Regions from separate parts of the Blautia sp. LMAG:89 genome, predicted to be linked through region 2. Evidence: riboswitches for the same ligand, from Rfam matches in the RefSeq annotation. Region 2 holds a riboswitch; the other holds the start of a gene.
What was found. A riboswitch is a leader RNA that binds a small molecule or an ion and turns the genes downstream of it on or off. The one in region 2 is predicted to bind cyclic di-GMP.
Positions count from the first base shown of each region.

Region 1: it holds a riboswitch for cyclic di-GMP, as region 2 does, so the genes downstream of both, CCC70_RS12355 (hybrid sensor histidine kinase/response regulator) here and CCC70_RS10355 (substrate-binding periplasmic protein) in region 2, are expected to answer to the same signal.

Region 1 covers NZ_NANC01000009.1:156,204-171,649, forward strand. The annotation lists gene CCC70_RS12340 (hypothetical protein) at 231-743, opposite strand; gene CCC70_RS12345 (helix-turn-helix domain-containing protein) at 831-1,766, opposite strand; gene CCC70_RS12350 (glycerol dehydrogenase) at 1,924-3,024, opposite strand; gene CCC70_RS12355 (hybrid sensor histidine kinase/response regulator) at 3,205-6,411, opposite strand; cyclic di-GMP riboswitch class I at 6,644-6,734, opposite strand; gene CCC70_RS12360 (IS110 family transposase) at 7,228-7,719, opposite strand; partial or broken gene CCC70_RS12365 (23S rRNA (uracil-5-)-methyltransferase RumA) at 7,920-8,276, opposite strand; gene CCC70_RS12370 (Fic family protein) at 8,549-9,673, opposite strand; gene CCC70_RS12375 (hypothetical protein) at 9,694-11,043, opposite strand; gene CCC70_RS12380 (hypothetical protein) at 11,120-11,464, opposite strand; gene CCC70_RS12385 (IS66 family transposase) at 11,727-12,968, opposite strand; gene tnpB (IS66 family insertion sequence element accessory protein TnpB) at 13,261-13,620, opposite strand; gene tnpA (IS66 family insertion sequence element accessory protein TnpA) at 13,610-13,996, opposite strand; gene CCC70_RS12400 (hypothetical protein) at 14,158-15,446, opposite strand, start outside.
Region 2 covers NZ_NANC01000007.1:123,859-139,304, reverse strand. The annotation lists gene CCC70_RS10415 (PTS fructose transporter subunit IIABC) at 1-626, shown strand, start outside; gene CCC70_RS10410 (HPr family phosphocarrier protein) at 665-922, shown strand; gene CCC70_RS10405 (DeoR/GlpR family DNA-binding transcription regulator) at 994-1,737, shown strand; gene CCC70_RS10400 (hypothetical protein) at 1,813-2,067, opposite strand; gene CCC70_RS10395 (GGDEF domain-containing protein) at 2,203-3,069, shown strand; gene tsaA (tRNA (N6-threonylcarbamoyladenosine(37)-N6)-methyltransferase TrmO) at 3,157-3,846, shown strand; gene CCC70_RS10385 (DUF2325 domain-containing protein) at 3,990-4,271, shown strand; gene CCC70_RS10380 (aspartate kinase) at 4,454-5,773, shown strand; gene CCC70_RS10375 (HPr family phosphocarrier protein) at 6,160-6,381, shown strand; gene CCC70_RS10370 (ATP-dependent DNA helicase) at 6,560-8,926, shown strand; gene CCC70_RS10365 (serine hydrolase) at 9,050-10,516, shown strand; gene CCC70_RS10360 (RidA family protein) at 10,611-10,985, shown strand; cyclic di-GMP riboswitch class I at 11,186-11,261, shown strand; gene CCC70_RS10355 (substrate-binding periplasmic protein) at 11,373-12,188, shown strand; partial or broken gene CCC70_RS10350 (hybrid sensor histidine kinase/response regulator) at 12,172-12,975, shown strand; gene CCC70_RS10345 (IS3 family transposase) at 13,046-13,939, opposite strand; gene CCC70_RS10340 (helix-turn-helix domain-containing protein) at 13,945-14,628, opposite strand; partial or broken gene CCC70_RS10335 (ATP-binding response regulator) at 14,697-15,446, shown strand, end outside.

The sequences.
Region 1 (15,446 bases), on a different contig from region 2:
ATATAATGTGCAATTTCAACCATTTTATTGATTGTGCACTATTATCCAGCTATATTTTTACAAAAATATGCACTTTGAGGATTTTCTCTTTTTACGTTCGTCAAAATTTCAAAAAAAGCCTCCTTTTTCGACATTATGCAAACATTTTTCGTCAAAAAAGAAGACTTTTGTTTCTATTTCATAAAATTTCATATTGTTTTTTATACATGTTTCACAAGCATTTCTACATATTATGCAAAATAAACCCTTTCAGGGAACTGTGTTTTCATCGTATGCAGCATTTCCTCTGTCAGATCCAGAAGAAGTTTTATTTTACGTCCATCTTCCTGAATGATCATGGTATAGTAAGGCACATCATCTTCATAAGAGGTATAATCGTATTTTTTCAGTTTCTCCGTTCCGGTATTCTTTTTATATTTTGCCACTTTTTCATGATAGTGAGGTGCTGTCACTTCCATCTCCTCAAGATTCAGCACGTGAGCTGTTTTACGATATTTTTTTCCATAGATCACATCTATGGTCAGTTGTCCGTTTTCCATGGTATATTCATAGTCTCTCTGGCTGAATATGTCATAAACAAAATATAGCAGCGCCAGAAGAAATCCCGGAAGCATAAATGCCTGAGAGATCGTGATACCCATCAGTACAAAAATCACCGCAAAGATCACCATTACTTTTCTGAGAGTTCCTGACATATGTTTCTTTTTTCTGGAGACCTGCTCCACAATCCTGTAATCGTACATTTCTTACCTCTTTCTATCCGCCTGATCCACATACAGTCTGATATTTCTATTCTGTCGTGACAGATCCACAGATCTGGTTTTGTTGTTTTACCAGCCTTCCTCTGAATGGATGTCAAACTTAAGAAGCTGCTGTTCATAGTTCTCCGGACGTTTTCTCCACTCCAGAGGTGTCATTCCCGTAACCTGACGAAAATTCCGGTTAAATGTGGAATTGGTGGTAAAACCACACTTATGTGCTATATCTGCAATTGGCTGATCTGTTTTTTTCAGATAATCACAGGCCGCCTGGATACGGATCGTATTGATGTATTCCAGCGGGCTCATCTTCATATAAGTCGTAAATATCCGGCGCAAATGAGTTTCACTGATATGACAGTATTCTGCCAGTTCGTCAATACGAAGATCCTCCATATAATGATCAGAAATATATTCCTGGAACCTGGAGATCATATCCATGACTTTTCCTCTGCCTTCGCTGTAACGTTCTTCGCCTGAATCCCGGTTTATCCTTGCGATTTCCACAAGAAGCGATGCCAAAACTCCCTTAGCTTCTTCCAGATAAAATTCCTCTCCATCCCGCATGATATCCAGAATCTTAAGGATCTTACCTGCCATGGATCGGTTTTCTTTTTCATTCAGAAAAAGTGATCTGGAGTTGATCCGCTGAACGATTTTTTCTTTTTTTACTGAATTATTAATAAATTTATCCAGGAATCCTTCTACATCAATAAAAAGATACTCCCAGCGGCTGATAGTTCCAATATCACTGTTTGTGGTATGTGGATAATTGAATGGGATCACCGTAAAATCCCGGTCATGAAACTGTACCTTATCCTCTCCAAGTATCATAAATCCCTGTCCTTCATAGCAGAATCCGATTTCCAGATAATTATGAAAATGGAGATAATCGATATCGTTCCCATAATTCTGAACCCACTTCTGTCCAAGCAATGCAAGGATGGGGCTCCCCTCCGGCATCTTATAATATCGAAGCTCCATTTTGGGTTTTCGTTTTTTTGCCACAGATATTCCTCCGTATGTTTTCTGTTCCAATATTTACTGATCTTTCTGTTATATTACAGCCATACATAAAAAAAAGCAACCTGCAGGATAACAATACTTGATAACTCTTGTTTCTGCAGATTGCAATTTTTATATCAGCTATTTACTTTTTATCTGTTTATTCCTCATCCAGGTAATATCTTCCATATGCATCTGCCGCTTTGATTGCTGCAAATACAGTTTCCGGTGTAACTTCAAATGGCATGTTGTGAAGTGTATCATTCTCCGCACATGCAGTTCTGGCAACTTCCATAAGCTGCTCATCCGTTACCTTCCCAGCTCCAAGCTCTGCCAGAGTAACAGGAAGTCCTACTTCAATGCACCATAAGATGATCTCTTCCAGATCTTCCTGAGGAATATTCTCCAGTACCAGCTGTGTGATGGTTCCGAATGCGACTTTTTCTCCATGATACATATGATGGCATTCTTCCAGTACAGTAAATCCGTTATGGATCGCATGTGCACCTGCAAGTCCTGCACTTTCAAAACCAATTCCAGAAAGAAGTGTATTAGCCTCAATCACTTTCTCAACTGCCGGTGTGCATACTCCTGCTTCCAGAGCTATCTTAGCTTTTACACCCTCATCCATCAAGGTATTAAAGCAAAGTTCAGCCAGTGCCATGGCAGCCTCTGTTGTCTTACCTCCCGCACAGGAAGTCGCTCCGCTTCTCTTGCATGCCCTTGCCTCAAAATATGTTGCCAGTGCATCTCCCATACCAGCCACAGTAAGACGAACCGGTGATTTGGCGATGATATCTGTATCCATCAGAACAAGATTCGGATTCGCCGGAAGAAACAGATATTTTTCAAAAACTCCTTCTTCTGTATAAATAACAGACAAAGCACTGCAAGGGGCATCTGTAGATGCGATCGTCGGACAGATAAATACCGGTGTTCCCGCATAGTATGCAACTGCCTTCGCTGTATCAAAGATCTTTCCTCCACCAATACCAATGGTAAGATCACACTGCTCATCTTTTACGATCTTTACCAGACGATCAATCTCACTGTTACAGCATTCTCCGTTAAAATAATCAAAAACCACCTCACAGGTACTCTCAGCAAAGCTCTCTTCGATCGTTTTACCGATTCTTTTATATCCGCCTTTACTGATCAGAACCAACGCTTTTTTTCCGCTCTTTGCAGCATAAGTTCCAAGATTCTTCATTTCTCCCGCACCCTGTAAATATTTGGACGGACTGATTAAAATTTTCGCCATTTTATACTTCCTTTCTTTGTTTTCAGAAGTCAGCCTCCGCATCCGGCTTTTGTATTTATATTATAATTGCTGTATTTTTTTATTGCAAGGAGTATTTGAGGATTTATGCAGCATCACCTGAGTTACTGTTACTGTTCACTCTGTTCCTAGTAATATACTTTGTGATCACATGAAAATCAGTTACAGCCAGCTTTCCAGAACATCATTCAGCTTATTCATATCCAGCGGTTTCGCGATATGTCCATTCATGCCTGTATTTTTGGCCAGCTGTACATCTTCTGCAAAAGCATTGGCAGTCATGGCAACAATAGGCAGTTTTCCCTTTTCACCCGGAAGGCTCCTGATTGCTGCAGTTGCCTCATAACCATTCATGACAGGCATTTGGATATCCATAAAAACAAGATCATACAATCCTTCCGGGGAAGCTTCCACTTTTTCAACTGCAATTTTCCCATTTTCTGCCGTTTCCACTTTTGCACCTGTCATCTGTAAAATTTCACCAGCAATTTCTCTGTTCAACTCATTATCCTCAACCAGCAGAATCCTTTTTCCCGTGTAGTCTGATTCTGACAGCTTCTCCAGATAATTTCTTGCTATTTTTTCTTTTCTTCCTGAAGTAAACTGCCGCAGTGTTGCCGTCAGCCGAGAACGGAACAGCGGTTTTGCAATAAAAGCATCTACACCTGCAGCCTTTGCTTCTTCTTCAATTTCGCTGAATTCATAGGATGTCAGTACAATGATGGGGATCTCTTTTCCTATCCGTTTCCGGATCTGTCTGGCAGTTTCTATACCATCCATCTCCGGCATCTTCCAGTCTAAAATAACAGCAAAGTAATCATCTTTCAACTCATGCCGTGCATAACAGCGCTCAACCGCTTCCCTGCCAGAGAGAACCCATTCACCCATAATACCGATTTCCTTTAATGTTGCAACTGTACTTTCACAGCATGTCCTATCATCATCCACAACCAGGACCGGCAGATTCATCAGATCTCTGTCCTGTTCTTTTTCTTTTTCCTGAAGCTCCAGATAAATTGTTACTGTGATTTTAGTTCCCTTGTGCAAGGTACTGTCCACTTTAATAGTGCCATTCATCAGGTTCACAATATTTCTGCTGATTGCCATTCCCAGACCAGTTCCCTGGACTCTGGTTGTCCGGTGGTCATCCGCGCGGCTGAACGGCTCAAACATGATTTTCTGGAATTCCGGTGACATACCGATCCCATTATCCTCAATCGTAAATTCATAGCATCCAAGTTCTGAAAATCCATTTGGCTTTTCCTCTATGGAAAAAATAATATTCCCGCCATCCGGTGTATACTTGATCGCATTACTCATCAGATTCACAAATACCTGCTGAATTCTCAAGCTGTCACCACAGACAGCCTCATGTTCAATATGATTGATGTGTATATCAAAATTATGTTTATGTTCATCAAGCACCGGTTTCGTGAGTGTAATAAGATTATCTACCAGCTCTGACAGATTGAAATCTTCCTGTGCCAGTGTCATTTTTCCACTTTCAATGCGTGCCATATCCAATACTTCATTGATCAGCCCCAGCAAATGGCGGCTTGATTCTGTGATCTTGCCGAGGCATTCAATGACTCTGTCCTGGCTCTCAACATTTGCTCCTGCGATTGCTGTCAGACCCACAATCGCATTCATTGGTGTCCGGATATCATGGGACATATTGGAAAGGAATTCTGTTTTCGCACGATTTGCATTTTCTGCGGACCGGTAAGCTTCTATCAGTGCCTGACGGGATTCAATCTCTGCTTTCTTCTCCTGTGTCACATCCATGGATGCCAGCAATACCTTTTCCAACTTTCCATTCTTCCATTCCAAGGGAATATAAGAAGCGATTTTATAAGTCTTTTCATCCAGGCTGCAATACTCAAACTTATAAATATCATTTTCACTTTTCAGTTTTTTCCGAATATTATCCGGGGCTATCAGGATATCTATAGCTTCCAATGGTTCCAGTGTCTTATATTTTTCAAGAACCTGCATCTGAAAATCATGATAAAATCCCAGAGGTTTATATATCATCTGTCCATTCAGATTGTAGAATTCATATCTGTCATTTTCCAGATCACAGACAACAAAGCGGTCAACCAGACGCACTATGCTCTGGATCAGCTGCTCCATGGAAGCATTATCTGCTGCCATCTGCAGATGCCGTGCGCTCTCTACCTTTGTCTCTGTGATATCACGCAGAAAGATCATGGCATATTCTGAATCCTCTATTTCGCCACGTATGACCACATTGCGGACCCATCGTTCTTCTCCATTCAGAGTGATACGGCACTCTAAAGCCAATTCGGTTTCCAGCCCCTTCAGCCTTTCTGCAATATAACCACGGTCGTAAAAAGAGGATACCGCCTTCTTATCTGTCTCCACAACATAGGAATCCACAAAATGCCGGATCAATTCATCCCACGTATGACTCTGTTCAAAGACGGTCATCAGGGACGGTTCAACCTTAAAGGTATCAAAAGTATTCGCTTCCAGATTCACATAATACTCGCACAAATCTGCTTTCGTAAAAGCCCGGTGGAAAGCAGCAGATTTTTGTGCCTGCATGATTTCTTTTTTCTCCCCATCAATGTTAATAAAAATCCCGGCAATCCTGCTGGCAGAACCATCCAGACGGCGTATTACTTCTGCCGATGCCCGAAACCACTGGTATTGATTATCCTTCATTCTCATACGATACTCTACCTGGTATTTTATCTGGTTCGTCTTATCCTTAATTGCCGCCTGAAGCTGCACCATTACTCTTTCTTTATCCTGTGGATGCAGAAGATCTGACCAGGATTCCAGTTTATTCGGAAAGTCCAGGGTGTCATGATAGCCAAGCATTTTTCGAAATTCATGACTCCAGTTTGCATTCACAATCTCACTGTTTTCGTCACAGTCAAAATACCAGAAGCCGGAACAGATAGCCTCATTGAGCAGTGCCAAATTTATATGATCCCAGTTGACCTGTACGGACATAACCCAGATCTGTCTGCCCGCCTCATCTGTCGCATCCTCTTTACAAAGCCGTACATTATTCACTGTACCGTCTGCTGCAAGGATCTGTGCTTCCCCTGTTCCGTGAAGCTGCAAAAAACGGTCTCGCTCCAGTATATCTTCCTCGTCATAAAAGAAATTTCTCAATGAGCCTTTTGTCTGTTCCATGAAAGTATCGAATGTATATCCTGTACTATGCAACAGCAGATTATCCACAGACAAAATAGACAGGTTTTGGTCATAAGATCCTGTCATTATACCTACCCCGCCATTATTTTCCAGTGTTTTCTGTACGGCCTGTGACATGACCTGTGTCTGCCCCGTTACAGTCTCACCTAAGGAATATATTTTGTCTTCATAATTTTTCATTTTATAAAAGTCCTCTCTCCGTCTTATGCCTTCTTCATCCTGCTTTTATCTGTATACAGAAAACCTGTCCCTGCTAGTTTTGTTACCCATTTTTGCATACAAAAAGGACATCTGCCAAAATCTGCCAGTGTCCCTACTATATTCTTTAAAATCACACATCTATATAGTATAAAAGGTATCGGAATCTCTTCTGTTCAAACATCTTCTCCATATATTATGATGATATGGAAACAGTGGCAACCGGCTGACATGGTCAAACTTTCTGACTTTAGTCCCTTCTGGCTTTGCGACCCTGCCTTTCAACAGGTTTGCCTTTAAAATAATTTTCATTTTTTCCAAAAATAAAATACCATGTGGTTTTTCTTACGTCAATAATATTTTGGTGGAAAATTTACATATATTTTAACCGAATCAAGTAACTCCCCTGTGGAGGTTGCGAAAAGCAATAAGCAGTGGGTGAGGACCTCTCTATTCTTTTTAGTGCATGTTCAACAAAAATCCTTGATTTTACTGACTTTGCTGAACAGTTAATAAGTTACATATATCTACAAAATAGAGTTTTCTGGATATGAAGCGACTTCATGGAGTCCATTTCTGATGATTTTAGGTACAAGAAATAAAACGTCTTTGTTTCTTCTTATGAAGGCCTTCCTGTTTCCCAAATCCACCTACAGTAACTAACCTCTCATGTCTACCAGGATCACCATCCTCTGACGAGTCCTAAATTGTCGGGTAGAAACACCTATTACTAGGTATATCCCCCACAGATCCGTACGTGCCCAATTCAGGCATACGGCTCTTCACGACACTTATGCCTCAGATTATCCATATAGGCTCACGGCTGTATACCAGGTCTCTTATTTCGGCATAAATGCCTTCTGGCATGTATGGGATTGAATATCTCCCATCCACAACTAGTTTTGCGATTGTTTTTGGATCTTTTGAATCTGTTTTCTTTGGACTGTTATCATCAAGTTCCTTGATCTTCTTAACCGAGAATGGATTGACCATTACTAATCTTTTCTGATGATCATTTACATACTTCGCAAACGCAAACCAGTAATGACCTGTTGGCTCGCAGCCGATCAGAACTGCAGTCTTTTTATTCTCAGTCTTAAGTGTCTCTGCCCAAAGGTTGAAAGAATTGAACCCTTCCAGATCGTTATGAAAAGAAAAAATACGTTTTGTAAGTTCGCGTCCTCTGTTATCAAAAGCTCTTGCATAATGTATCTGGCTTCCTATATCAACTCCGACAACCATTGTTGAATCTGTTACTTGCTCAATCTTTTCATTCTGTGTATAATTCATTTGGAACCTCCAGTGCTTGATTGTTTTGTTTACATCCGCCAAGATGCAACTCAATCATACCTTGAGGTTCTTTTTTATTCAATTGGCGCTTTTAATGAATTACAGGAATGCTCCTTTCAAGCATATTCAGCACTTATATATTGCTTCCCAAATATTTTAAAGAAAAGCGTACCACTATTTTAATGATACGCTCATCATTATTAAATCACTTCAAAATGCTTCAATGCATCCTTTATTGCTTCAACCTTCTCTGGAGTTGGATGCTTCCTCGGCTGTTTCAATTTCTCTACCGCATTAGGAGCATCGTACATCGGCAAGCCTAAATCTCTCTTTACCTCTGCAATATATGCGGTATGTACTTTGAAGCCGTATTTAGCTTCTATGTACTCCTTTATCATTTTGTAGGTCACTCGTTCTTTGGGCTTATAGCTTTCTGCTCTTTTAGCAATATTATCAAGTGGAACTTTTCCCTCACCCTCGCCAAACTCAACTTTTACGTTGATATGTCCGTCTGGCTTTTTGTGGGAAAGCAGTACTACCGTCTCCACATGCGGTGTCGTTTTTCACTGCTTTAACAGTACGCGAACCCGCATAGTTACTGAGTTTTTACACCCTTTGACAGGTTACTAATATCTGCAATCATAAGGTTAAGACATGGCGTACAGACCGTTTGACTTTGTAAACGTGTGGCGGGTACGCCGATATTTTGTAACACTTTTATAATACAAAATTATTCTAAATACTGCTACCATATTTGGTAATATATCAGTACGCCGATTTGTTTTGGGCATTTTTGCGAATGGCATTAACACCCTTTCAATGTTCACTTTTATTGAAACCGATATTTTCCTTTTCCATGTCCTGTTACAGGTACGATTACCTCACTATCAACCAACAGTTTTATTAACTTGGAAGCTCTTGATGGCTTTAATCCAGTAATTTCTTCAACTATCGTTCTTCCGAAACAATTTTCTTTTCCACATTTTGAAAATATTTCTACTGTATGATTTATTGTTTTTTCTGAAATCGTATCTGAGAAAGAAAGTAATTTATTTCGAATGTCCACTTTTGTGCTTTCAATGTCCACTTCTCCACTCTTAATGTCCACTTTTACTCTTTCAATGTCCACTTCTGCAAACCTTCCACTAATGTGCATCGTACGATTATGAAGTTCATTCTTCTCATCCAACAATAAATTTCTTAAAAACAATTCCAAATACTCGGTTGTTTCATGAACACCATTTTTCAAATCGTTATAATTGGCCCTAACAAGTGCATTTCTAAAATACCATGCATTCTCCGCAAAAATGTCGTTAGTTGCATCAAATCCAAGTGTTCTAAGATACTTAATAAAAAATACTGCCGTAGTTCGTGTGTTTCCCTCTCCGAATACATGTATCTGCCATAATCTTGATACAAAAAACGCCAGGTGGTGAATAATTTCTTCCATGCTCAAGTTTTTATAACTAAACTTCTTTTCCTCTGCAAAATCATAGTCCAAGGTTGCGCGAAGTTCTGATGCACTTCCATAAAGAACCGTTGCTCCATTCAGCACCCATTCCTTTTTTGTAATATTATAATCTCTCAGTTTTCCTGCATGTCCATAAATCCCAGCAAACAACTTTTTATGAATAGAGATATACTCATTCGGAGTAAAACTAAATGCTTTCTCCGATAAAATTTTTGCAATTCTAACAGCAACTTTGTCGGCCTCTTCCGTACGGTCGTCTGTATCTGCTTTTGGATTTTCTTCATAATACGTATTTAGAAGTTCCTGCGCTTCATCAATCGAAATATCACCTTCAATATTCTTTATTGCAGTATCAATCAAATACTTCGAAGGCTTTAATCCATCCACTGCTTGAAGTCCGATAGCTGTATGCCAGGCGTAACCTTTGTCTCTTTTACTTGGTTCGGATTGCCTTATATACTCTTTAAAAGGATCTTTATCCATCAAATTTCCTCCATTCATTTTTACCAATACCAGCTCTTTCTGATACTGTCTTGCAAAGATTTTTCCTTTTCTTCAGCACTTTTTTCATGCTGACGTTTTCCCAGATATTCATCCTCAGTCTCTATAGACGGATCATACCAGTCAGCTTTCTTCAGCGCCCATTCAATCCATTCTGGAGTAATATCTTCATTTCCACTATCTATCATAGCCTGAATATATTCTCTTATTTCCTTTGCAATTCTATAGTCTTCAGCTTTGTTTACAAGTTCTTTTACAAGACGAATTTCTTGTTCTTTTCTTTGTCTATTTTCTTCTCTACATCTCGCTTCTTCAACTCTCTTACGTTCTGCCTCTTCACGTGCTTCTCGTACAATTCTATTCTCTTCTGCCTTCTCATACAGGGTAACCAAAATATCACCCAGTCTATCTTCTAATTTTTCAGAATCGTTATCTCTAATGTAGCTTCGCTCCCCAAACTCAATACGAAGTTTACCATTATATACCTTGTCATATTTTCTAATTTGCGGTTTTGAAGCCCATCTATGATTTTTGATATCATCATTATACTTTACGAGCTCCTGTGCCTCTTGCTTAGTCATTTCATGCTTTACTTGGTCTTGACTCTCAACCATACGAAATCTAACAATATCATCTCTAATTTTCACAGACAAATCACTATTAATACTTCCACCTAAAGATTCAATTGATTTGAATACGGTATCTAATATAGCAATTGCACGTGACATACACTCATCAGACATTTCCTTAAAGAATGCAGGTTCGTTTTCTGGTTTATTATGTCTTGGATTATAGTATGGTCTACTCTGTGCTTCTTTCAGTTTTGACTTATAATCTGCAATATCCTTCTTGTATTGGACCAACATTTTATGCAATCGTGTACTTTGACTTATCTGCAGATTGCATGCATATTCTAATACTTTATTTCTTTCCGTCTCATCCAAATAATCAAGAATTCCATCCGGCCACTTAGGTATATTCTCCATTTTTTTCTGTGATAAATCTTCCTCGACTGCTACGTCCAATTCTTCTGTTACGTCAGTATGCACTTTCTCTACTACTTCTGCCTTAGCTTTCCGAATACGCTTAACAACCGCGTCTTTCGTTATCAATGAAATTTCTGTATCTTCCAATCCAGAAAATTCTACAATCTCATTCGATACATCTTTTCCCATATTCTTCTTAGTCCAATAACCAGAAGAAGGAAAAGATATATTTTCTACTTTACAAGTTGCTATCAGTTTACCATAATTCAAGTTATATTTTCTGGCTACCCCTGCAACTGAAAGAGCCCATATTTCATCATAGAGCTGCTTACGAGTCAATTTAACTATTCCTTTTTCATTCTCCATCCTGGCAGCTCCTTTCCTGCATATTTTTTGTCAACATCTTTGTATTTTCCCAGCGAAAACGCATATTCATAAAGCTCTAATCCTGCTGATCCTCGTTTTCGCTTAATAGAAAAACCAAATCTTTTTTCATTTCTTCAAACTGTTCTATTATAGTATTTAGACTCTTTTCTATATTTTGAACTTGTACTTCTGATGTTTTCCCATACTTATATGCAATCAATCTCTCACCAATTATGTGATAGGACCAACTCTCAGAATATGTTCTATCTCTTTCTTCATTGTGAATTGCAAAACCGATCGGTAAAAGATCATTTCTCATGCCGATACTAACCGCCATAGGGGATATGCCTAGGTAATCTGCCGCTATCTTACATGTTATTTTACTCATATTTCTAATATCTTCATCTGTATATTTAGGCATAATTTATCTCCTTTAATAAAAATATTTTTCCGCCCTGAACAAGAAAAACTTTTTAAGCTATAAGTAAGTCGCCTTAATCTAAAAAATCAAACTGAGATGCTTTTGATGCAGTTTTGAACCCATCATTTCTATCATGCTTTCCTTCTTCGTTTATTTCTGTTAATATATCTTTAATTTTACTTAGGCCACTTATCTTAAATTGGTATACGGTAAACTATCCGTACTGCTCTAACTTTAAGCCGCCGTTTCCGGCGGCAAGGTTTTAAATATTAGTTGCTTTTGTTTTACTCCGGCATATTGCTGGAAGTTTTTCAGACCATGGCAGGATATCATCTATAAAACTATATTCCCTGTCATCCTGGTGGTCCTTCAATACAGTCAGGACATGTTCAAGATACCGAAAAGGATTCAGATTGTTAGCTTTTGCCGTTTCTGTGATGCTGTAGATAATAGCACCGGCATTTGCGCCATCCAGACTGTCGATCAGCTTCCATGTATGCTTATGGAGACAAAAGCTACGCAGAGCACTTTCTGTCGCATTGTTATCCATAGGAATATCACCGTCTTCCAGAAAGGCTTTCAGAGAAACTTCCTGATTGATACAGTAGTTGATCCCATCCAGAGTCTTTCCTCTGGAAAGCTGATTTTTAATCTGGATCTCTTTTGCCCATGCAAGGAAGGCCTCTACAAGAGGTCTGATATTGGCCTGACGGTACATCTTTCTGACTTTTGCAGGCTGTCCCTCCATCTGGTTGTCCAGATGATAGATTGCTGCGATCCGGCTGACTGCTTCGTAAGCTACAGTCTCTTTCGCATTTTTCTGTGCTGCTTTCGGCAGGGCTTTCAATGCCTCCGCAAACCTGCGCCTTGCTTGTGACCAGCAGCCGGCAAAGACGATGTCTGGATTTTCCCTGTCCAGCTTCCTGTATGCAGAGTAACCGTCGCATACTACGATCCCTTTAAAATCCTTCAGGAATTCTTCCGGATGGTCCGCTTTTATGATTGTCTGGTTGTCCTTACCAGCGTAGACTGCCACATGATGTTCTTCAACAGTATAGACTGCCGGCTGCACACGTACCCTTTTATATATCTCGTCTGGAAGCTGTTTCCATCCATCTGTGCCAAAGACATCCTGGAGTTTTTCTTCTGACAGGGTATGGACGATCACTTCAATCGGAAGATCTTTTAGATCTGCCTCCCGTTTTCCTTTATTTTTACGACGCGGCTGTATCACATCTTCCTCAACAGGCTCAACCACATACAGTGTTTCCGTAAGTGCTTCAGCCTCATTAAATATAAGCTCCAGTTCCAGCTGTCCGGAGATCGTTTCCAGTTTTTCGGAAGAACGGCCGTAACGCTTAGTGTTTGCGTCAACGATCTGCTCGATCAGGCGCTCCATGTTTGTATTCAGCTGATGAATCTGATCCTGCATGGACAGGATGACTGCCATAAGTGTTTCCCTGCTGAAATTATTCAGTTCTTCTTCTGTATATACTTTTGCCATGGATGCCGTTCTCCTTTATCTGATGTTCCTATTGTAACGCAAAGATAAAGAAAAAGCGAATCAGGCAGACAGGGTATTCGTCATTTTTACTAATAGATGAATACTCTGAAAAACTCAAAAAACTATTAGTTTTTCGGGCTTTTCAGAGTACTTATCCACAAGCCCTGTAAAGGGGCCTGAAAGTACTCCTGAATAAATGAAGGCAGCGGAATTATGAAAAGTGGATAACTCTTTTTCGGGACTTATGATGATTGGAAGATGTTTTTTTATTTTCTCTGTTTTGCACAGGATCTTATAAGATCTTATCCGGTCTGACTTCCTGGATCGGATGGCGTGCAACAATTTCCAGTCCCTGCATGAGATATTGGTACTGCTCTGGGGTGATCTCCAATGCTTCTTCTTTTGTGCGGGGCCAGTTGAATGCACCCAACTCCAGTCTTTTGTATAGAAGCAGGAAGCCGTCGCCTTCCCAGACCAGCCCTTTGATGCGGTCAGTACGTCTTCCGCAGAACAGGAACAGAATATCTTTTTGATACGGATCCAGCTGAAAATTGAACTTGATAATGGATGCAAGCCCCTCCATACCACGTCTCAGATCTGTGTAACCGGTAGCGAGATAGATCCTGCGGAACCCGGAAGCATCATTCAGCATGAAAGATATCTCCGATACGTGACAGGAGTTCTGCTGAAACGGAATTGGATATCTCTACAGAGACCGGTCCTTTTCGGAGGATGATATCCGGATGGAATCCATTTCTGACAGACTCCTGTTTTATTGGAATGCTGATCTCTGCGAACGAAATCTTTTGTGGGCTGGTTTCATCTGCCGGGTCTGTGATAACCGAAAGGTCCTTTGATGTCGAAGCAGCAAAAGCTTCTTTTCTGAGAATCCTTTGCCAGTAAAAGAATTGTTTGTCTGAGATCCCATTAGCCCGGCACCATTCAGTTTTATTCATACCGCTGTTCAAACATTCATTCATGATCTGGGTCCAATGTTCAATGCGGACCTGACGTGTGATCTTATCCATAAGATCCTCCTTTAAAAAACTTTTAGTTTTACAAAGGGATTATCTCATGGTTTTAGGTGAAAAGCACGGTACTAACTATTTACCGTATACAAAAATCCAGCGATTATACCAAGCGTAAAAACGAAGAAGGCCGCTAGTACTGCGCTAGTGACCTTCATTGTTTATACGCTCTTTTCTTCTTTCACAATATATTCCCTTAAATACTTAAACGGAAACGGAACAACCGTTAACATTCCATACCTTACAAACTCTACTCCCATAAGTGGCAACACTTTCTTAAAAATTAACTTACTGCCTTCTACCGCCTGTATCTTACGCACTACGCTGGCTCTCTCAATTGTGTATTTCATTCCATTACCAATTTCACCAACTGAATATTTTGCATGCGTATCATCATAATCAAAATAATTAATGTCTATATTTCCGGAAAGATACTCGCGTCTCTCTTCTTCTCCACGCAGGTAGGCATATAGCATAATACCGGTATTCTCAAAAACATAGCGCACAACTTCTTTCTTTGTTGTAATTCCTTTGAATAATCCCATTACATTGGCTTTCGTGTATTCTGCATTCACGTCGATATGCGGGATAACTATATCCAATTCTGCGTGTACTTTTATTTTATCTGTTGTATCCATTACTAGACGAAGCCAAGTTACTACGTCTTTTCCTGGAAATCTACCTTCACTAGCTACATTCTTAAGCACATCACCCATCGCAGTATAATCAGGCATAGAATACATATTAGTATCCTTTATAAGATTAATATTACCCTCTGCATCTTTTACTAAACCTATAACACCTCTATAATCATTTTTATTCTCTTCATTCAAACCGAAATAATCCATGTATTTATCATACTCTGTCATGGTAAAAAGATTTCGTTTCAATGCTTCAATTTTAAATGAACCGTCCGGATGAATGGTCATGAAGTAATATGTACCGTCTACAACTACACCAAATAACCAGTCTGCTTTATATCCGTATTGACTCCAATCCACCAATGTAATTTTACCAATAGCAATGTCCTTTTTAATTACAAGCTCTTTCAGAATATTATAAACTGCCGCTGATGATTGGTGTTTAAAATTCTCTACTGTAATATGCTGAACAACATAATCCTCCATGCTTTCTTGATGCGGGTCCACTTCCGAATCTGAATAGAAGGATTTATCATGTATATATCGTACGTTAAGCTTCTTCTTTGATAATCTTTTACCAACGCTGCATTTTGCCTCTGGAATAATTTTATTAATACCATCCGCTACATCCTGCAAATAATCTTCAGAAGTTTCAGTGTGTACAGCATCCACTATATTAATTCCAGAATTCAAAACTTCCTTTTTAACAATATCCTTATATAACTCCAACGACGCACGCTTATATTCCAAAACTTCGTCAATACTATATTGTTTAAATTTAACGCGAATATACTTACCAAATTCATCAT
Region 2 (15,446 bases):
TAGCGCCTGTACTGATCTATCCGGTTGTTGGTGTTCTTCTTATGGGACTCTGTATGACCTTCGTTGTAGAGCCGATCATGGGCGGTATCAATACAGGATTAAATAATGCCTTGACAGGCATGGGAAATTCAAGTAAAGTAATTTTAGGGTTGGTTCTCGGTGGTATGATGGCCATTGATATGGGCGGCCCGTTCAACAAAGCAGCATATGTATTTGGTACAGCAGCTATTGCGGCAGGCAACTATGACATTATGGCAGCAGTTATGGTGGGAGGTATGACTCCTCCGTGTGCCATCGCACTCGCATCCCTGCTGTTTAAAGACAAATTTACAAAAGAAGAGCGTGAGGCAGGACCGACCAACTTTATTATGGGACTTGCATTTATCACAGAAGGTGCGATTCCTTTTGCGGCATCTGACCCGGTCCATGTACTTCCGTCCTGTATCGTCGGTTCCGCAGCAGCCGGAGCGATCTCCATGTTCTTCAACTGTACACTGATGGCACCACATGGCGGAATCTTCGTATTCCCGGTTGTAGGTAATGCAATGATGTATCTGGTCGCACTGGTTGTGGGAACTCTGATCTCAGCTGTACTTCTCGGGGTACTGAAGAAAAAAGTTGCTTAAATTTTTTTAAATTAAAATAAAAACTGGAGGATAAAGAAATGAAAGAATTCAAGTATGTAGTAACAGATAACGAAGGAATCCATGCACGTCCGGCCGGAGAGCTTGTGAAGCTTGTAAAAGGTTTCGAGTCCAAGATCACTATCGAGAAGGACGGCAAGACTGTAGAGTGCAGAAAGCTTCTTGCACTTATGGGACTTGGCGTAAAGAAGGGACATGAGGTTACCTTTACATTCGATGGTGCAGATGAGGATGCAGCATACGAGGCAGTAAGCAAATTCATGCAGGAGAACCTGTAATCTCAGAATGAGTGAACAGAAGGCATCCCGGTCCGGTCGATCGGGATGTCTTTTTTGAAGGAGGAAAAGGAATGCTGACGGAGCAGAGATACGAGATCATACTCGGCCTTCTCAGAGAAAAAAACAGTGTTACGGTAACAGAACTGAAAGATATCCTGGATGCATCGGAATCTACGGTCCGCAGAGACATCACGGCGCTTTACAAGGCGGGGAAGCTGACCAGGGTTTTTGGCGGTGCGGTGGCGCTGGAACATACTGTCAATGCCTATGAGCCTACCGTAGCCCAGAAAGTTGAGCTGAATATTGAAGAAAAAAAGAAGATCGCAGCCTATGCGGCAGCTCTGATCCGTCCGGAAGATTTTGTGTATCTGGATGCGGGAACGACTACCGGATATATGCTGGAACATCTGGAAGGCTCCGGGGCGACTTTTGTCACCAATGGTGTTTCCCATGCCAGGGCTCTGGCTCAGATGGGAGTTCGTGTATTGCTGATCGGCGGAGAATTGAAGGGATCTACGGAAGCTGTGATCGGAAGTCAGGCCATGCAGATGCTGAAGAATTATCATTTTACCAAGGGCTTTTTCGGGACCAACGGGATGACTCAGAGAGAAGGCTTTACCACGCCGGAATCCAATGAGGCACTGGTAAAGCGAACAGCCATGGAGCAGTGTCTGGAAAAGTACGTGGTGTCTGACAGCTCCAAATTCGGACAGATCAGTGCGGTGACATTCTTTTCATTTGACGGAGCGGTAATTCTGACGGAAAGCTGTTCCAAAGAATATAAAGATTGCAGAAATATACAGATCGTATCATAGAAAGATCACAAATAAAAAACCGGTTTGGAAGAAAAATTCTTCGTAAACCGGTTTTTTATTCGTTGAGGATCTGTCTCAATCTTCCTTGGAGATCATGGATTCCAGATCTTCCACGGAAATGTCTTTTTTGTGCATCAGCTTGAGCAGACGTTTCAGTTCGGTAGCTTCCTTTGCTTTTTGCTCAGCTTTGCGGATCTCATCCAGCTGAGCTGCCAGTGCAGTTTTTTCATCCTCCAGCGCTGCTATCTTTTCGGTGTAGGCAGCAATCTTAGAATCTACTTTGGAAATTTTCTCATTGAGTACTTCTATCTTTGTACGTCTCTGTGCCATATGAAACCTCCTGATAAAAATATTACTTCTTATATACTATACAATAGCATAAATGACGATGAAATACAATTGTGAATTGATGTACGATGTGTTATCATGGATGTATATAATATTTCAGAAACGTAGGAAAATACTATGAATAAAGATAAGGGCGTATTTATGACTGCCCAGGAAGTAAATAAAGAAATAGAAATTCTAAAGACGGTTTTTGACATTGTAAGACTGGTGGATGTCAGCCGTACAGCTCCGGTAAATATTGGCTCAGATGATTGCTCTTATGAAGCAGAACATAAATGCTTTGCAGTGTGGAATAAAAACAGAAGATGTGAGAACTGTATTTCTGCCAAAGTTTTTGCCCGCAAAAACAGAATGACGAAATTTGAGTTCGTCAATGATGACATTTACCAGGTGATCGCCAAATATGTGGTTATAGACGGGACACCTCTTGTTATGGAAATGGTCTTTAAAATGACGGATAAGATCTTTCTGGGAGCTTATGGAAGCGGATCTCTGATCGATAAGATCAGCAGATTCAACCGGGAATTATATGAAGATCCGCTGACTGGTGCCAGAAACCGGAGATATTTTGAGGAACAGCTGAAATCCCTGGATAAGATGGGGGCTATAGCTATGATCGACGTGGACAATTTTAAACAGATCAATGACAGCTATGGCCATGTAGCTGGAGATGCGGCGCTTTGTACCATTGTCAGAACGATCTTTGAGCATGTGCGGGCAGATGACGTGGTACTGCGTTATGGAGGAGACGAATTTCTTCTGATGTTTGAAGAAATCCCGGAAAAGGTATTTCAGCAGAAGCTGGAAGATATCCGGGAAGAGATCGCAATGGCAGATGTGCCGGAATACAAAGAAATCCGGCTTTCCATGAGCGTGGGAGGTGTATATGGAAGCTGTAAGGTCAGAGATGGAGTGATGGAAGCGGACAGACTTCTCTATCAGGCCAAGCGGCAAAAAAACTGTGTTGCCTACAAGAGGATCTGACGGAAATGACATGACAGTCATTGAAAGCAGAATTATGTAACAGGCGCATGAGGTGTATATCTGGCAAGTGAAAGGGAGAATAGGGATATGAAGATAATCGCAAGGATCAGAAGTGATTTTCCGACAAAATTCGGAATCCCGCGTCAGAGCGGTCGAGTGGAAGAACTGACAGCCTGTATTGTTTTTGAACCGGAATACCGGGTACGGGAAGCGGTAAAAGGACTGGAAGATTTTTCGCATATCTGGCTGCTGTGGGAGTTTTCACAGTCGATCCGTGAGAACTGGTCCCCTACAGTACGTCCGCCACGCCTGGGCGGAAATGAAAGGATGGGCGTATTTGCCACCAGATCGCCCTTCCGTCCCAATCCTGTAGGATTATCCTGTGTGAAGCTTGAAAAGATCGATCTGGGAAGCAAAGAGGCTCCTGTACTGATCGTATCCGGTGCGGACCTGATGGACGGAACTCCCATCTATGATATCAAGCCATATCTGCCTGTGGCAGACTGCCATCCGGAAGCGCTGGGCGGCTTTGCGACGAAGGTGGAGCAGCATTTTCTGCAGGTAGAGATCCCGGAAGAATGGAAGGTAAGGATTCCGGAGGATAAGCTTACTGCGTTGGAAGGCGTGCTCAGAGAGGATCCGAGGCCTGCCTACCAGAAGGATCCGGAGAGGATATACGGAATGCCTTTTGCAGGAATGGATGTTCATTTTCAGGTAAAAAACGGCATACTTACAGTATGTGAGATCACAGGATATAAAAAATCAGACAGAATTTAAAATTACCTTTGACAAATTTTTTGTGAGATGGTATTATAATAAATGAGTTAGCAAGTGCTAACTCAATATTTTAAAAGTAAAGTTAGTTTAAAATAACCTTAAAACAGTCATATAAAAGTTCAGAGATCAAAGGAGAGTGAATTATGAGCGTTGTAATTGTAGGCGGTAATGAAAGAATGGTATGTCAGTATGAGGATATCTGCAAAGGCTTCGGATGCAAGGCGAAAGTTTTTGCCAAGGAAAAAGGAGCCATGAAGAAAAAGATCGGGGTGCCGGATCTGATGATCCTGTTCACCAGTACCGTTTCCCACAAAATGGTAAACTGCGCAGTAGAAGAAGCAAAGAAAAAATCCATTCCGGTATGCCGCTGTCACACAAGCAGCGCTGCAGCTCTCGAGAACATTCTGAAGCAGTACTGTGCATAAGAAACAGGTCAGGAGATACTTTTCTCTTGTATAATTTGACTTTTTTTGCAGAAATGTTACGGAAAGGCTTGCAAAATTACAAATTATTCAATAAAATAGCCGTAGGTTTCTGTGGTAAAGCGTTGCAGTGAATGGTGAAAAGGCGGCGCTGGAAGTCGAAATTACAGGTGAGAGGTGTTATCATGAAAAAAGTTGTAAAATTCGGTGGAAGTTCTCTTGCAAATGCGGAGCAGTTCCAGAAAGTGGGCGATATCATCCGCAGTGATGAGAGCCGCCGTTATGTAGTTCCGTCAGCTCCGGGAAAGAGATTTGACGAGGATATCAAAGTGACGGATATGCTTTATGGATGTTATGACGCAGCATCCAAAGGGGAGGATATCACTGAGAAGATCAATGCGATTAAGGCGCGATATTATGAGATCATTAAGGGACTCGGACTGAGCCTTTCTCTTGAGGAGGAGTTCAAGAAGATCGATGAGGATTTCCGTGCACAGGCAGGAATCCAGTATGCGGCATCCAGAGGAGAGTTCCTCAATGGTAAGATCATGGCTGCATATCTTGGATATGATTTTGTGGATGCAGCTTCTGTGATCCGTTTTGATAAAGCTGGTAATCTGGAAGCGGAGGAGACCAATAAACTCCTTTCCAAAAAACTCAGCAAATCCCAGCATGCGGTTATTCCGGGATTTTACGGCGCATGTGCAGATGGCACAGTAAAGACATTTTCCAGAGGTGGTTCTGATGTGACAGGTTCCCTGGTTGCAAAGGCTATCCATGCAGATATTTATGAGAACTGGACGGACGTTTCCGGTTTTCTTGTAACAGATCCGCGTATCGTTCACAATCCGGAGCCTATCGAGGCGATCACATACAGAGAGCTTCGTGAGCTTTCCTACATGGGAGCTACTGTTCTTCATGAGGATGCCATTTTCCCGGTTCGTAAAGAGGGAATTCCGATCAATATCCGTAACACAAACAGCCCGGAGGATAAAGGTACTCTGATCGTAGAGAGCACCTGTAAGAAGCCGAAATTCACTATTACCGGTATCGCCGGAAAGAAAGGTTTCTGCTCTATTAATATCGAGAAATCCATGATGAACAGTGAGATTGGGTTCGGACGCAAGGTACTTCAGGTATTTGAAGATCAGGGGATCAGCTTTGAGCATGTACCATCCGGAATCGATACCATGACTGTATATGTTCATCAGGACGAATTTGAGGAGAAAGAGCAGCAGGTTATCGCAGGTATCCACCGTCTGGTGCAGCCTGATTTTGTGGAGATGGAATCGGACCTTGCACTGATCGCAGTTGTTGGTCGTGGAATGAAATCCCAGAGAGGCACTGCAGGAAGGATCTTCTCTGCTCTTGCCCATGCAAATGTAAACGTAAAAATGATCGACCAGGGTTCCAGTGAACTGAATATCATCATCGGTGTAGAGAATCGTGATTTCGAAAAAGCAGTCAGAGCAATCTACGATATTTTTGTTCTGACACGGATATAAACAAAATCCGGAAACGGATTTTGTTTATGAGAAAGTAGCGAAGCGGATTTCGAATATCCGATTGATATAAATCCGGAAACGGATTTTGTTTATGAGAAAGTAGCGAAGCGGATTTCGAATATCCGATTGATATAAATCCGAATATCCGATTTATTTAAATCCGCCGCAGTACGTGTAACATACCGTTCTGCGGCGGATTTTTTTGGAAAAAATCCAAGATTTATCTAAAAATAATACAATCAAATTCAACAGGATTTCCAAAGGAAAGACAAAGATATTGTACATTGTGTCGAAAAAAGTTTGATATGAAATAAACAGTATTGACAAAAACTTAACTTTTGTGTAAAACTGGAATATGAAAAAATCAGAAAGGCAGGCGGTCAGCTATGGAGAAACAGATCAAACTGGATGAAAAAAGTGCACAGGAGTTTGTCAGTGCAGCCAGCAGATGTAATTTTGATATTGATGTATTTTATAACCGTATTATCATTGATGCAAAGTCGATCCTCGGACTTTTGAGTCTGGATCTGACAAAGACTCTGACAGTAAAGTGTTACGGAGAAGATGAGGATTTTAATCGTGTTCTTTCCAAGTATGCAGCAGGTTGAGAAATATGAATAAAGAAAAACGGTGATAAAAGGGCGCAGTTCATGAGAAGAAAAGCAGAACATGCGTCCTTTTTATTATGGGAAGCTTTCGGATCATATTTTATGGTATAATCCTGGTATAGCATGGAAAAAGAATAGCTGCCGGACTGGAATTCCGGTAGCTGCCGGGAGTGAAAATATGGAAAAACCAAGAGTGCGGATTTCTGTCAGAAATCTTGTGGAATTTATACTGAGGAGCGGAGATCTGGATAACAGCAGTGGGACATCCGGAGATAAGGAAGCCATGTTAAAAGGCGGAAGGCTTCACCGCAAGATACAGCGGAGTATGAAGGGCGATTATCAGGCGGAGGTTTCTCTGAAAAAAGAAAGTGAATACGACGATGTGGTCATTCAGGTCGAGGGCCGTGCAGATGGGATCTTTACAGAGGACGGAGCCGTTTATATTGATGAGATCAAGGGGACTTACGGAAATGTCCAGGCAATGGACATGCCAATACCTGTCCACCGTGCCCAGGCCATGTGTTACGGAATGATCTGGGGAGAAAAAGAAGGGATTTCTGAAATCCACATTCAGATGACCTACGCTCATCTTGAGACGGAGGAAACCAGGAGATTTCGTGAGGATTTTTCCATAGAGGAGCTTAAAGGCTGGTATCAGAAGCTTCTGGATGCCTATCACAAATGGATCGCATATTCTCTTAACTGGAAAAAAGAGAGAAATGCATCCATGAAGGATCTGCAGTTTCCGTTTCCATACAGAGAAGGGCAGCGGGATATCGTTAGTGGTGTGTATCATACGGTTTCCAGTGGGAAGACCTTATTTGTTCAGGCGCCTACCGGTGTGGGAAAAACCATGTCTGCCATTTTTCCGTCCGTGCGCGCCATCGGTGAGGGAAAAGGTGAAACACTTTTTTATCTTACCGCAAAAACCATCACAGGAACTGTGGCGCAGGAGGCATTTCACATCCTGCGGGAAAAAGGTCTGAAATTCAAGGTAACGGCGATCACGGCAAAGGAAAAACTGTGTTTTCAGGATACTCCGGAATGTACACCGGAGAAATGTCCTTATGCAAAGGGGCATTTTGACCGGGTAAATGATGCGGTTTATGAGCTCTGGACCACTGAAGAGGTATATTCCAGAGAAGTGATCCGTGCTCATGCAGAAAAATGGCAGGTGTGCCCTTTTGAAATGTGTCTGGATCTTTCAATCTGGGTAGACGGGATCATCTGTGATTATAATTACGTGTTTGATCCCAATGTTCATCTGAAACGTTTTTTCGGGGAAAATATTTCCGGGGATCATATTTTTCTGATCGATGAGGCACATAATCTGGTAGAACGTGGCAGAGAGATGTACAGTGCCGGTATTTCCCGTCAGAGTCTGGTAGCACTTCGAAAGAAGATAAGAAAGCGGTTTTCAAAACTGGCCAGAGCACTGGATAAAGCAAATCGCCAGATGATGGAACTGGAAGAGAATCTTGCGGAAACAGGAAAAGGGTATCAGGTGCTACCCAATCCCGGAGTACTGCCGATCACATTTCTTACGATATCAGGTGAACTGGAAGAAATACTGGAGGAAAAAGAACTGGAAGAAGAACTACGCAGGGAAATACTGGAATTTTATTTTATAGTGCGTGATTTTTTAAATGTTTCAGAGCTGGTAGATGAAAATTATGTAGTATATACCGAAAACAGCGTAGAAGAAGGATTTCGTCTGAGGCTGTTCTGTGTGAACCCGGCAGAAAATCTGGGAGAATACCTGAAAAAAGGAAAAAGTGCAATTTTCTTTTCAGCTACAATGTTTCCCATGCTCTATTACCGGGAGCTTTTGACAACAGACCGTGATGCCTATGGGATTTATGTGCAGTCTCCTTTCCCAAAAGAAAACCGCAGGATTCTTATCGGCAGCGACGTAAGCAGCCGGTATACCCGGAGAAATCGTGCAGAATACCGGAAGATCGCCGGATATATTGCCAGATGTGTCTGGCAGAGGCAGGGAAATTATATGGTGTTTTTTCCGTCGTATCGTCTTATGGAAGACGTACTGCAGGTTTATGAGGAAGAATTTTCCGTAGACTGGGTGCGCTGCGTGTGTCAGACGCCGGATATGACAGAACAGGAACGGGAAGGATTTTTGGAGGAATTTCAGGAACGGGAAGGTACCCTGGTAGGGTTCTGTGTCCTTGGAGGGATTTTTTCTGAGGGTGTTGATCTGACAGGGGAAAGTCTGATCGGGGCAGTGATCGTAGGAACCGGACTTCCCCAGATCGGCAGTCAGCGTGAGATCCTGAAAGAGTATTACGATAAAAAGAATCACTGTGGTTTTGATTATGCATATCGCTATCCGGGTATGAACAAGGTGCTTCAGGCCGCCGGGCGCGTGATCCGCACAAAAGAGGATAAAGGCGTGATATTGCTTCTGGATGACCGCTTCTGGGATCGGGATTACCAGGAAATCTTTCCCAGGGAATGGCAGGACCGTACAGGCTGCAGGCTGGATACGGTAGAAGGTGCAGTGGAGACGTTCTGGAAGAGGTTTACTTGACAGAACGGAGAAATCCGATATACTTATAGAGTCTTTATCTGGAAAATCACTGGAGGAATGTGTGGATGCCGGATCAGGACAAGAAACTGTAAAATAGGATCATAAGAAAAGTGAAAGAAGTATATGAGACGAAAAAAAATATATAAAGCATTGGCATTTTGTCTGAGCACAGTGATGCTCGCACAGCCGGTTTTTGCGACAACAGTGCAGCAGACGGCACAGGGAAGCCTTGGTTCTGTTACGGAGGAGTCCCAGATACTTCCAATTCCCGGTGAAAACGGGAAATATATTCTGAAAAGCAATGGCTTTTACTGCCTGAATGAAGATGGAACCAAAGAAAATACTCCGGCAGTGTATTATTTTGATCATTTTGAGATCGACGGAACGGTTTTTGATGGATATTATTATCACGACGAAAGCGGTAAATTTACAGCGGGAAACTCGCATATGGTCCAGATCACCGATCTGAAGGCTCCGGCAAAAGACGGCAGCGGTGAGGAAGTTTCTTTTGACGGCTGTTATATGGTAAACAATCTGGGAAAACTCAGCGCCTCTCCACAGGTACGTTATATGGATGAGCTGGTGGTGGACAAAACAACATACAACGGGCTGTATTATTTTGATGAATATGGAAAAATGGTCACAGATCCAGGTATCCATTATCTGGAAATGAATGCTGCAGGACAGATGTTTGACGGATATTATTATTTTGGCGGAGAAAACGGCGTTCTGCTCCAGGAAGAGGGAGAAACTCCGGAGGGATTTTCCGTGGATAAATCTGGAAAAGTCGAGACGAAAGATCTGGGAATGGATGGCCTTGAGAAACGGCTTGCGGATCTTCTTGGAACCTATGAGGGTACATGGAGCGTTTATGTAAAGGATCTGACCAGTGATCAGGAGTTTGAACAGAACAGTCAGTCACTGTACTCAGCCAGTCTGATCAAAGTGTTTGTCATGGCCCAGACCTATGCCAACATGGATGCAGTCCTTCAGAATGAAGCGGCAAAAATGAAAAAAAATGTTACAGATCCGTCCGTATCCACAAAGGTCAATGACCTTCTCTGGAATATGATCACAGTCAGTGACAATGAATCTTTTAATGAGCTGGTACGTCTGCAGACAGCATCGGGTGTTTTTAAGGACGGAGCACAGGCTGTAAATGGATTTCTTGCGGAACAGAAATTTGCAGATACTTCCGTACAGCACATCTTAAGCCCGTCCTCTTCAAAGGACGTCGGCCTCGGTGGCAGGAACACCACTTCCGTAAAAGACTGCGCAGAGCTTCTTTTCCGGATCTATAAAGGAGAATGTGTATCGAAAGAAGCTTCGGAGGCTATGCGTAATCTGCTTCTGAATCAGCAGGTTACTACTAAGATCCCCAGCGGGATATCTGCGTCCGTGGAAATTGCAAATAAGACTGGAGAAACGGATACGGACCAGCATGATATCGCCATTGTATATGGAAAAAAGACTACATATATCCTCTGTGTGATGTCAGAAGACTGTAAACCTGGGGACGCAGTTTCGCATATCCGGGATATTTCCGGTATTGTTTATAATTATCTGAATATGGACCTTGACCAGGGGTGATCTGTGAGTTAGAATAAAAAACAGCTGAGCAAGATCCTGATGGATATTTCCGCCAGAGAAGTATCCGAAATGTTCATGAAAGGGGAATTCTATTATGAAGACAGTACATACAGACAAAGCACCTGCAGCAATCGGACCATACTCCCAGGCTATCATCCATGGAGATACACTTTACACATCCGGTCAGATCCCGGTGGATCCGGCAACTGGAGAGGTAGTTGGCACAACCATCGAGGAGCAGGCTGACCGTGTTATGAAGAATCTCGGAGCAGTTCTGGAAACTGCCGGTTCCAGCTATGAGAATGCGATCAAGACAGTATGCTTCCTTGCAGATATGAACGATTTTGCGGCATTTAATGAAGTATATGCCAAATATTTCGTAAATAAACCTGCACGTTCCTGTGTTGCAGTCAAGACACTGCCAAAGAACGTTCTCTGCGAGGTAGAAGTGATCGCAGCGATCGGATGATCTGATAAAAAATCCCTGTTGTCTGATTTCAGTCAGACAGCGGGGATTTCTTTTTGTGGGGATAAAGTATTTTTCTCTGTTTTGGAGCAATCTCTTTTTTTGTGTTTTCAGGCGTTAAAACGGTAATGTTTTTTCTTGTGTAAAGTAGAGCGCTGTAGTATAATAAAACCAGTTTTTTAGGATACGTATAAAAGCTTAATAAGGATGATCGGCAAACCAGATGAAAGTCTGGGACGCAAAGCTATAGGGCCTGTAAAATGGCAGCCAGTTGCATGAAATGAGGTGCACTGTCTGTGAGACGGTGCTTTTTTATGGTGTTATTTAACCGAATATCCGCTTGACTAGTGTACACAAAAAATGAAAAGGATAGTAAGGGATAGACGGAAAATGAAAGGAACAAGAGTGATTGCAGGCATTCTGCTTGCGGGCATTTTAGCAGTCACCCTGTCAGGGTGTAAAAACACAGATAACACGAAAGAAGAACCAGAAAAGCCTGTTATTACCCTTGGCAGCGATAATTATCCACCATACAATTATCTGAATGAGGATGGTGTACCGACGGGTATAGATGTAGAACTGGCTACAGAAGCTTTCGAAAGAATGGGATATCAGGTGAAGGTTGTCCAGATCAACTGGGAGAAGAAAAAAGAACTGGTAGAGAGTGGAGAGATTGATTGTATCATGGGATGTTTTTCCATGGAAGGGCGCCTTGACGATTACCGATGGGCAGGACCATACATAGCAAGCCGTCAGGTGGTCGCTGTAAATGAGAACAGTGATATCTATAAACTGAGTGATCTGGAGGGAAAGAATCTGGCTGTTCAGTCCACAACCAAACCGGAAAGCATCTTTCTGAACCGGACAGATGAAAGAATCCCCAAATTGGGAAATCTGATCAGTCTTGGACATCGGGAACTGATCTATACGTTTCTTGGGAAAGGATATGTAGATGCAGTTGCAGCACACGAGGAATCTATCGTTCAGTATATGAAGGATTATGATACAAGCTTCCGTATCCTGGAAGAGCCTCTTATGATCACCGGAATAGGTGTCGCTTTTGCAAAAGATGATGACAGGGGAATCTGTGAGCAGATGGATCAGACACTGGCGGAGATGCGTCAGGATGGCACATCCCTGAAAATTATTGAAAAATATCTGGATGATCCCCAGAAGTATCTGGAGGTGGATGATCTTGGATATTAAGAGAAAGACAAAAGGAAAACGAATCCAGCTGCTGGGAGGTCTGCTCGGAATCTGTGTGGCTGTAGTCTCTCTGTTTTATTTCTTTTACGCAGAAAAAGCGGAAGCAGAGAAAAGACTGGTGGAGATCGTAAACTATGTGAAAGTGCAGTGCTCAACCTACACCCATTATAATGAATCTTCGGAATCCAAAAGTCTTTTACGTGCCATTGAAAGTGCCAGACAGATGAGTACAAATATTAGCATGGAAACAGAAAACGGCGGTCAGCTAAGCCAGGATTTTCTGAAAGAAAACCTGCAGACTCTCTGGGTGGATGGCATCATAGTGCTGGATAAAGAAGGAAAGATGGACTATGAATACAGTATGGATGAGTCTCTGGCTAATGAGATCACGGAGTATCTGCAAAAAGAAATTATCATGGATTTTGCCGGATATGAAGAAAGATCTTATTCAGAACGGTTTGCCAGGAAAGATGGATCCTATGTTGACATTGCAGCCTGTGCCAGAAAAGATGTGCCAGGTGTCGTTGCAATCTATTATTACACGTCTCCTGAATTTACCAGAAATTATACCCTGACGATACAAGAGCTTTTAAATGGTTATAGTGTCCAGAAAGATGGAACGATCATTGTTGCAGACGATGGGATCGTTGTTGCCAGTAATGATGAGAGGCTGTTAGGGCAGAATACAGCCGACAACGAAGTTGTTCAGGCAATGAAAAAGCATACAGACAGTCAGCACATTTATCATTTGAAGAATGAAGGAACCAGATGCTACGGAATCATGGTGTGCGCCCCGTCAAGTAGACAATTAAAAAAATATAGGTTTTTTGCTACCCAGATCATGCTGGGTAGCATTTTTATGCTGCCATAAGCATGTCATGGTATTCCATTGGAGTTAGAATACCGAGACCTCGTTGAGGTCTGTCGTTTCTGTAATAATCTATATATTCAACAATCGCGGAGACTAATTCTTCTCTACTATGAAATTTCTTCTTATAATACATTTCTCGTTTTAAAATTCCCCAGAACCCTTCCATTGGACCATTGTCTGTACAATGAGCAACACGTGACATACTTTGAGTCATTCCAGCTTGTTCCAGTTTATGATGAAATGCCCTGGATGTATATTGGTAACCCCTGTCACTATGAAAAATCGGCTTAGCATCTGGATTCAAGGTTACTGCCTGATCAAAAGTATCGAATACGAGTTGATTATTGTTCGAATCACCTAAAACATATGCTACAGGTCGTCGGTCACACAAATCTAAAATAACACTAAGATATAGTTTATGAATATCGTCGAAGGATGTGCCGTATTTGAACTCTGTAACATCGGTTACCCATTTTTCGTTTGGATTATCTGCATGAAAATCTCTGTTTAAAACATTCTCTGCGATGAAGCCTGGATTTCTGGAAGGTCTGGTACAACCATCATAACGATGTTTCAAAGTGGATTTTATCTGCTTTTTGCGACAGATTCGTAAGATACGTTTGTCGTTTACGTCGATTTTATCATCATGATATAATTTGTCGTTTAATCGGCGATATCCCATGTCCGGATGCTGCTTATGCAATTCTTCCAATCTTTCTGCCAACTTCTGATTCAATTTGTCATTATCACTTTCTTTATGGTTTAACCATTTATAATAGGCTGCTCTGGAAACATGCCCAATCTTACATAATGAGCAGATAGAAAATTTCGTTTCTTCATGAAGCTCTTTGATTGCCAGATAAGTATGTTCGTTTCTTATTCGGTTTAGCCCCGCCTCCTTTCGATCTCCTCTAATTTTTTTAAGAATGCAACCTCCATTTCAGCACGTTCTTTTTCAGCACGTAAGATTTTAACTTCAGCACGGAGTTTTTCTAACTCACTCATTGAATCTAGAGATTTTCTTTTTCCACGATTATCCTTTAGAGCTTCTACACCTTTTGATTCATATTTAATAGTATAGTTACGTGCCTGCTGATAGGATACCTGATATTCTTCGGCTGTTTCGGCATAATTATGATCATGTGCAATACAATACTGTACGATTTCGATCCTTTCATCAAATGTGGTTTTTCTGCCTGTGGTCATGATATTGTTTCCCCCTGTTCCAGAAGATTTTAATACTTCACAACCATTATACTTCTTTATCCACTTTTTGAGTTGAGTTCCAGAACGAATCTGATACTTTTTTAATATTTCTGGGAATGTAAACTCATGAGACAAGTAATCTCTAACAGCTGCCTCTTTAGTTTCTTTTGAATAACGAGTAGTTTTAGAAGCGGTTTTCAAACCGCTCCATCCAAAGGTTTCATAAAGTCGTTTCCAATCTTTTAAAGAACCTTGATTAATATCATAACGTTTACATATTTCTCTGAACCCATATGTTCCATCAATGTATTCAGAAACTATTTTGACTTTTTCTTCATAAGTAAATTTATGTTTGAATGCCATAAAGAAAGCTCCCTTCTAAATAAACAAGATTTTATTATTTCTCTTGTCTACTTAGAAGGGAGCATATCATCATGCTGAAACAGCGGGATTATTATATTTATGCGTATCTTCCGGATACGGAAGTGTTTCATAATCTTCCATTAAATGTAGCAGGTGTTATTTTTCTTTATCTTCTGATATTCAGTATATTCTGGTTCTGGGCATATAGAACCAATCTGACACACCGGAAACAGGAACAGAAAAAAGACGAAAAATATAAGGCAGAACTTCTGATAGCTGCAAAAAAGGCAGAGGCTGCCAATGAGGCAAAAACAGAGTTTCTCCAGCGGATGAGCCATGATATCCGGACTCCGATCAATGGAATCTGCGGCTTGGTCGATATGGCAGACCATTATGCAGATGATATGGAGAAACAGACGGAATACAGGACAAAGATTAAAGAGGCATCCAATCTGTTGCTGGAACTGGTAAATGATGTTCTGGATATGAGTAAGCTGGAGTCCGGTGAGATCGTTCTGGAGGAGATCCCATTTAATCTGAGAAGTATTTCCAGGGAAGTATTTGTTGTGATCGAGCAGATGGCAGCAGAACAGAATATCCGGATCATGTGGGAGAAAAAAGAAATCATACACCGGAATCTTATTGGAAGTCCGGGGTATGTGAAACGTGTGATGATGAATATCCTGTCCAATGCAGTGAAATATAACAGAGAAAACGGACATATTTATCTTAGCTGCATGGAAATCCCATCCGAACAGCCAGGAATGACGACAATGGAATTTATCTGCCGGGATGCAGGAATCGGAATGACTGAGGAG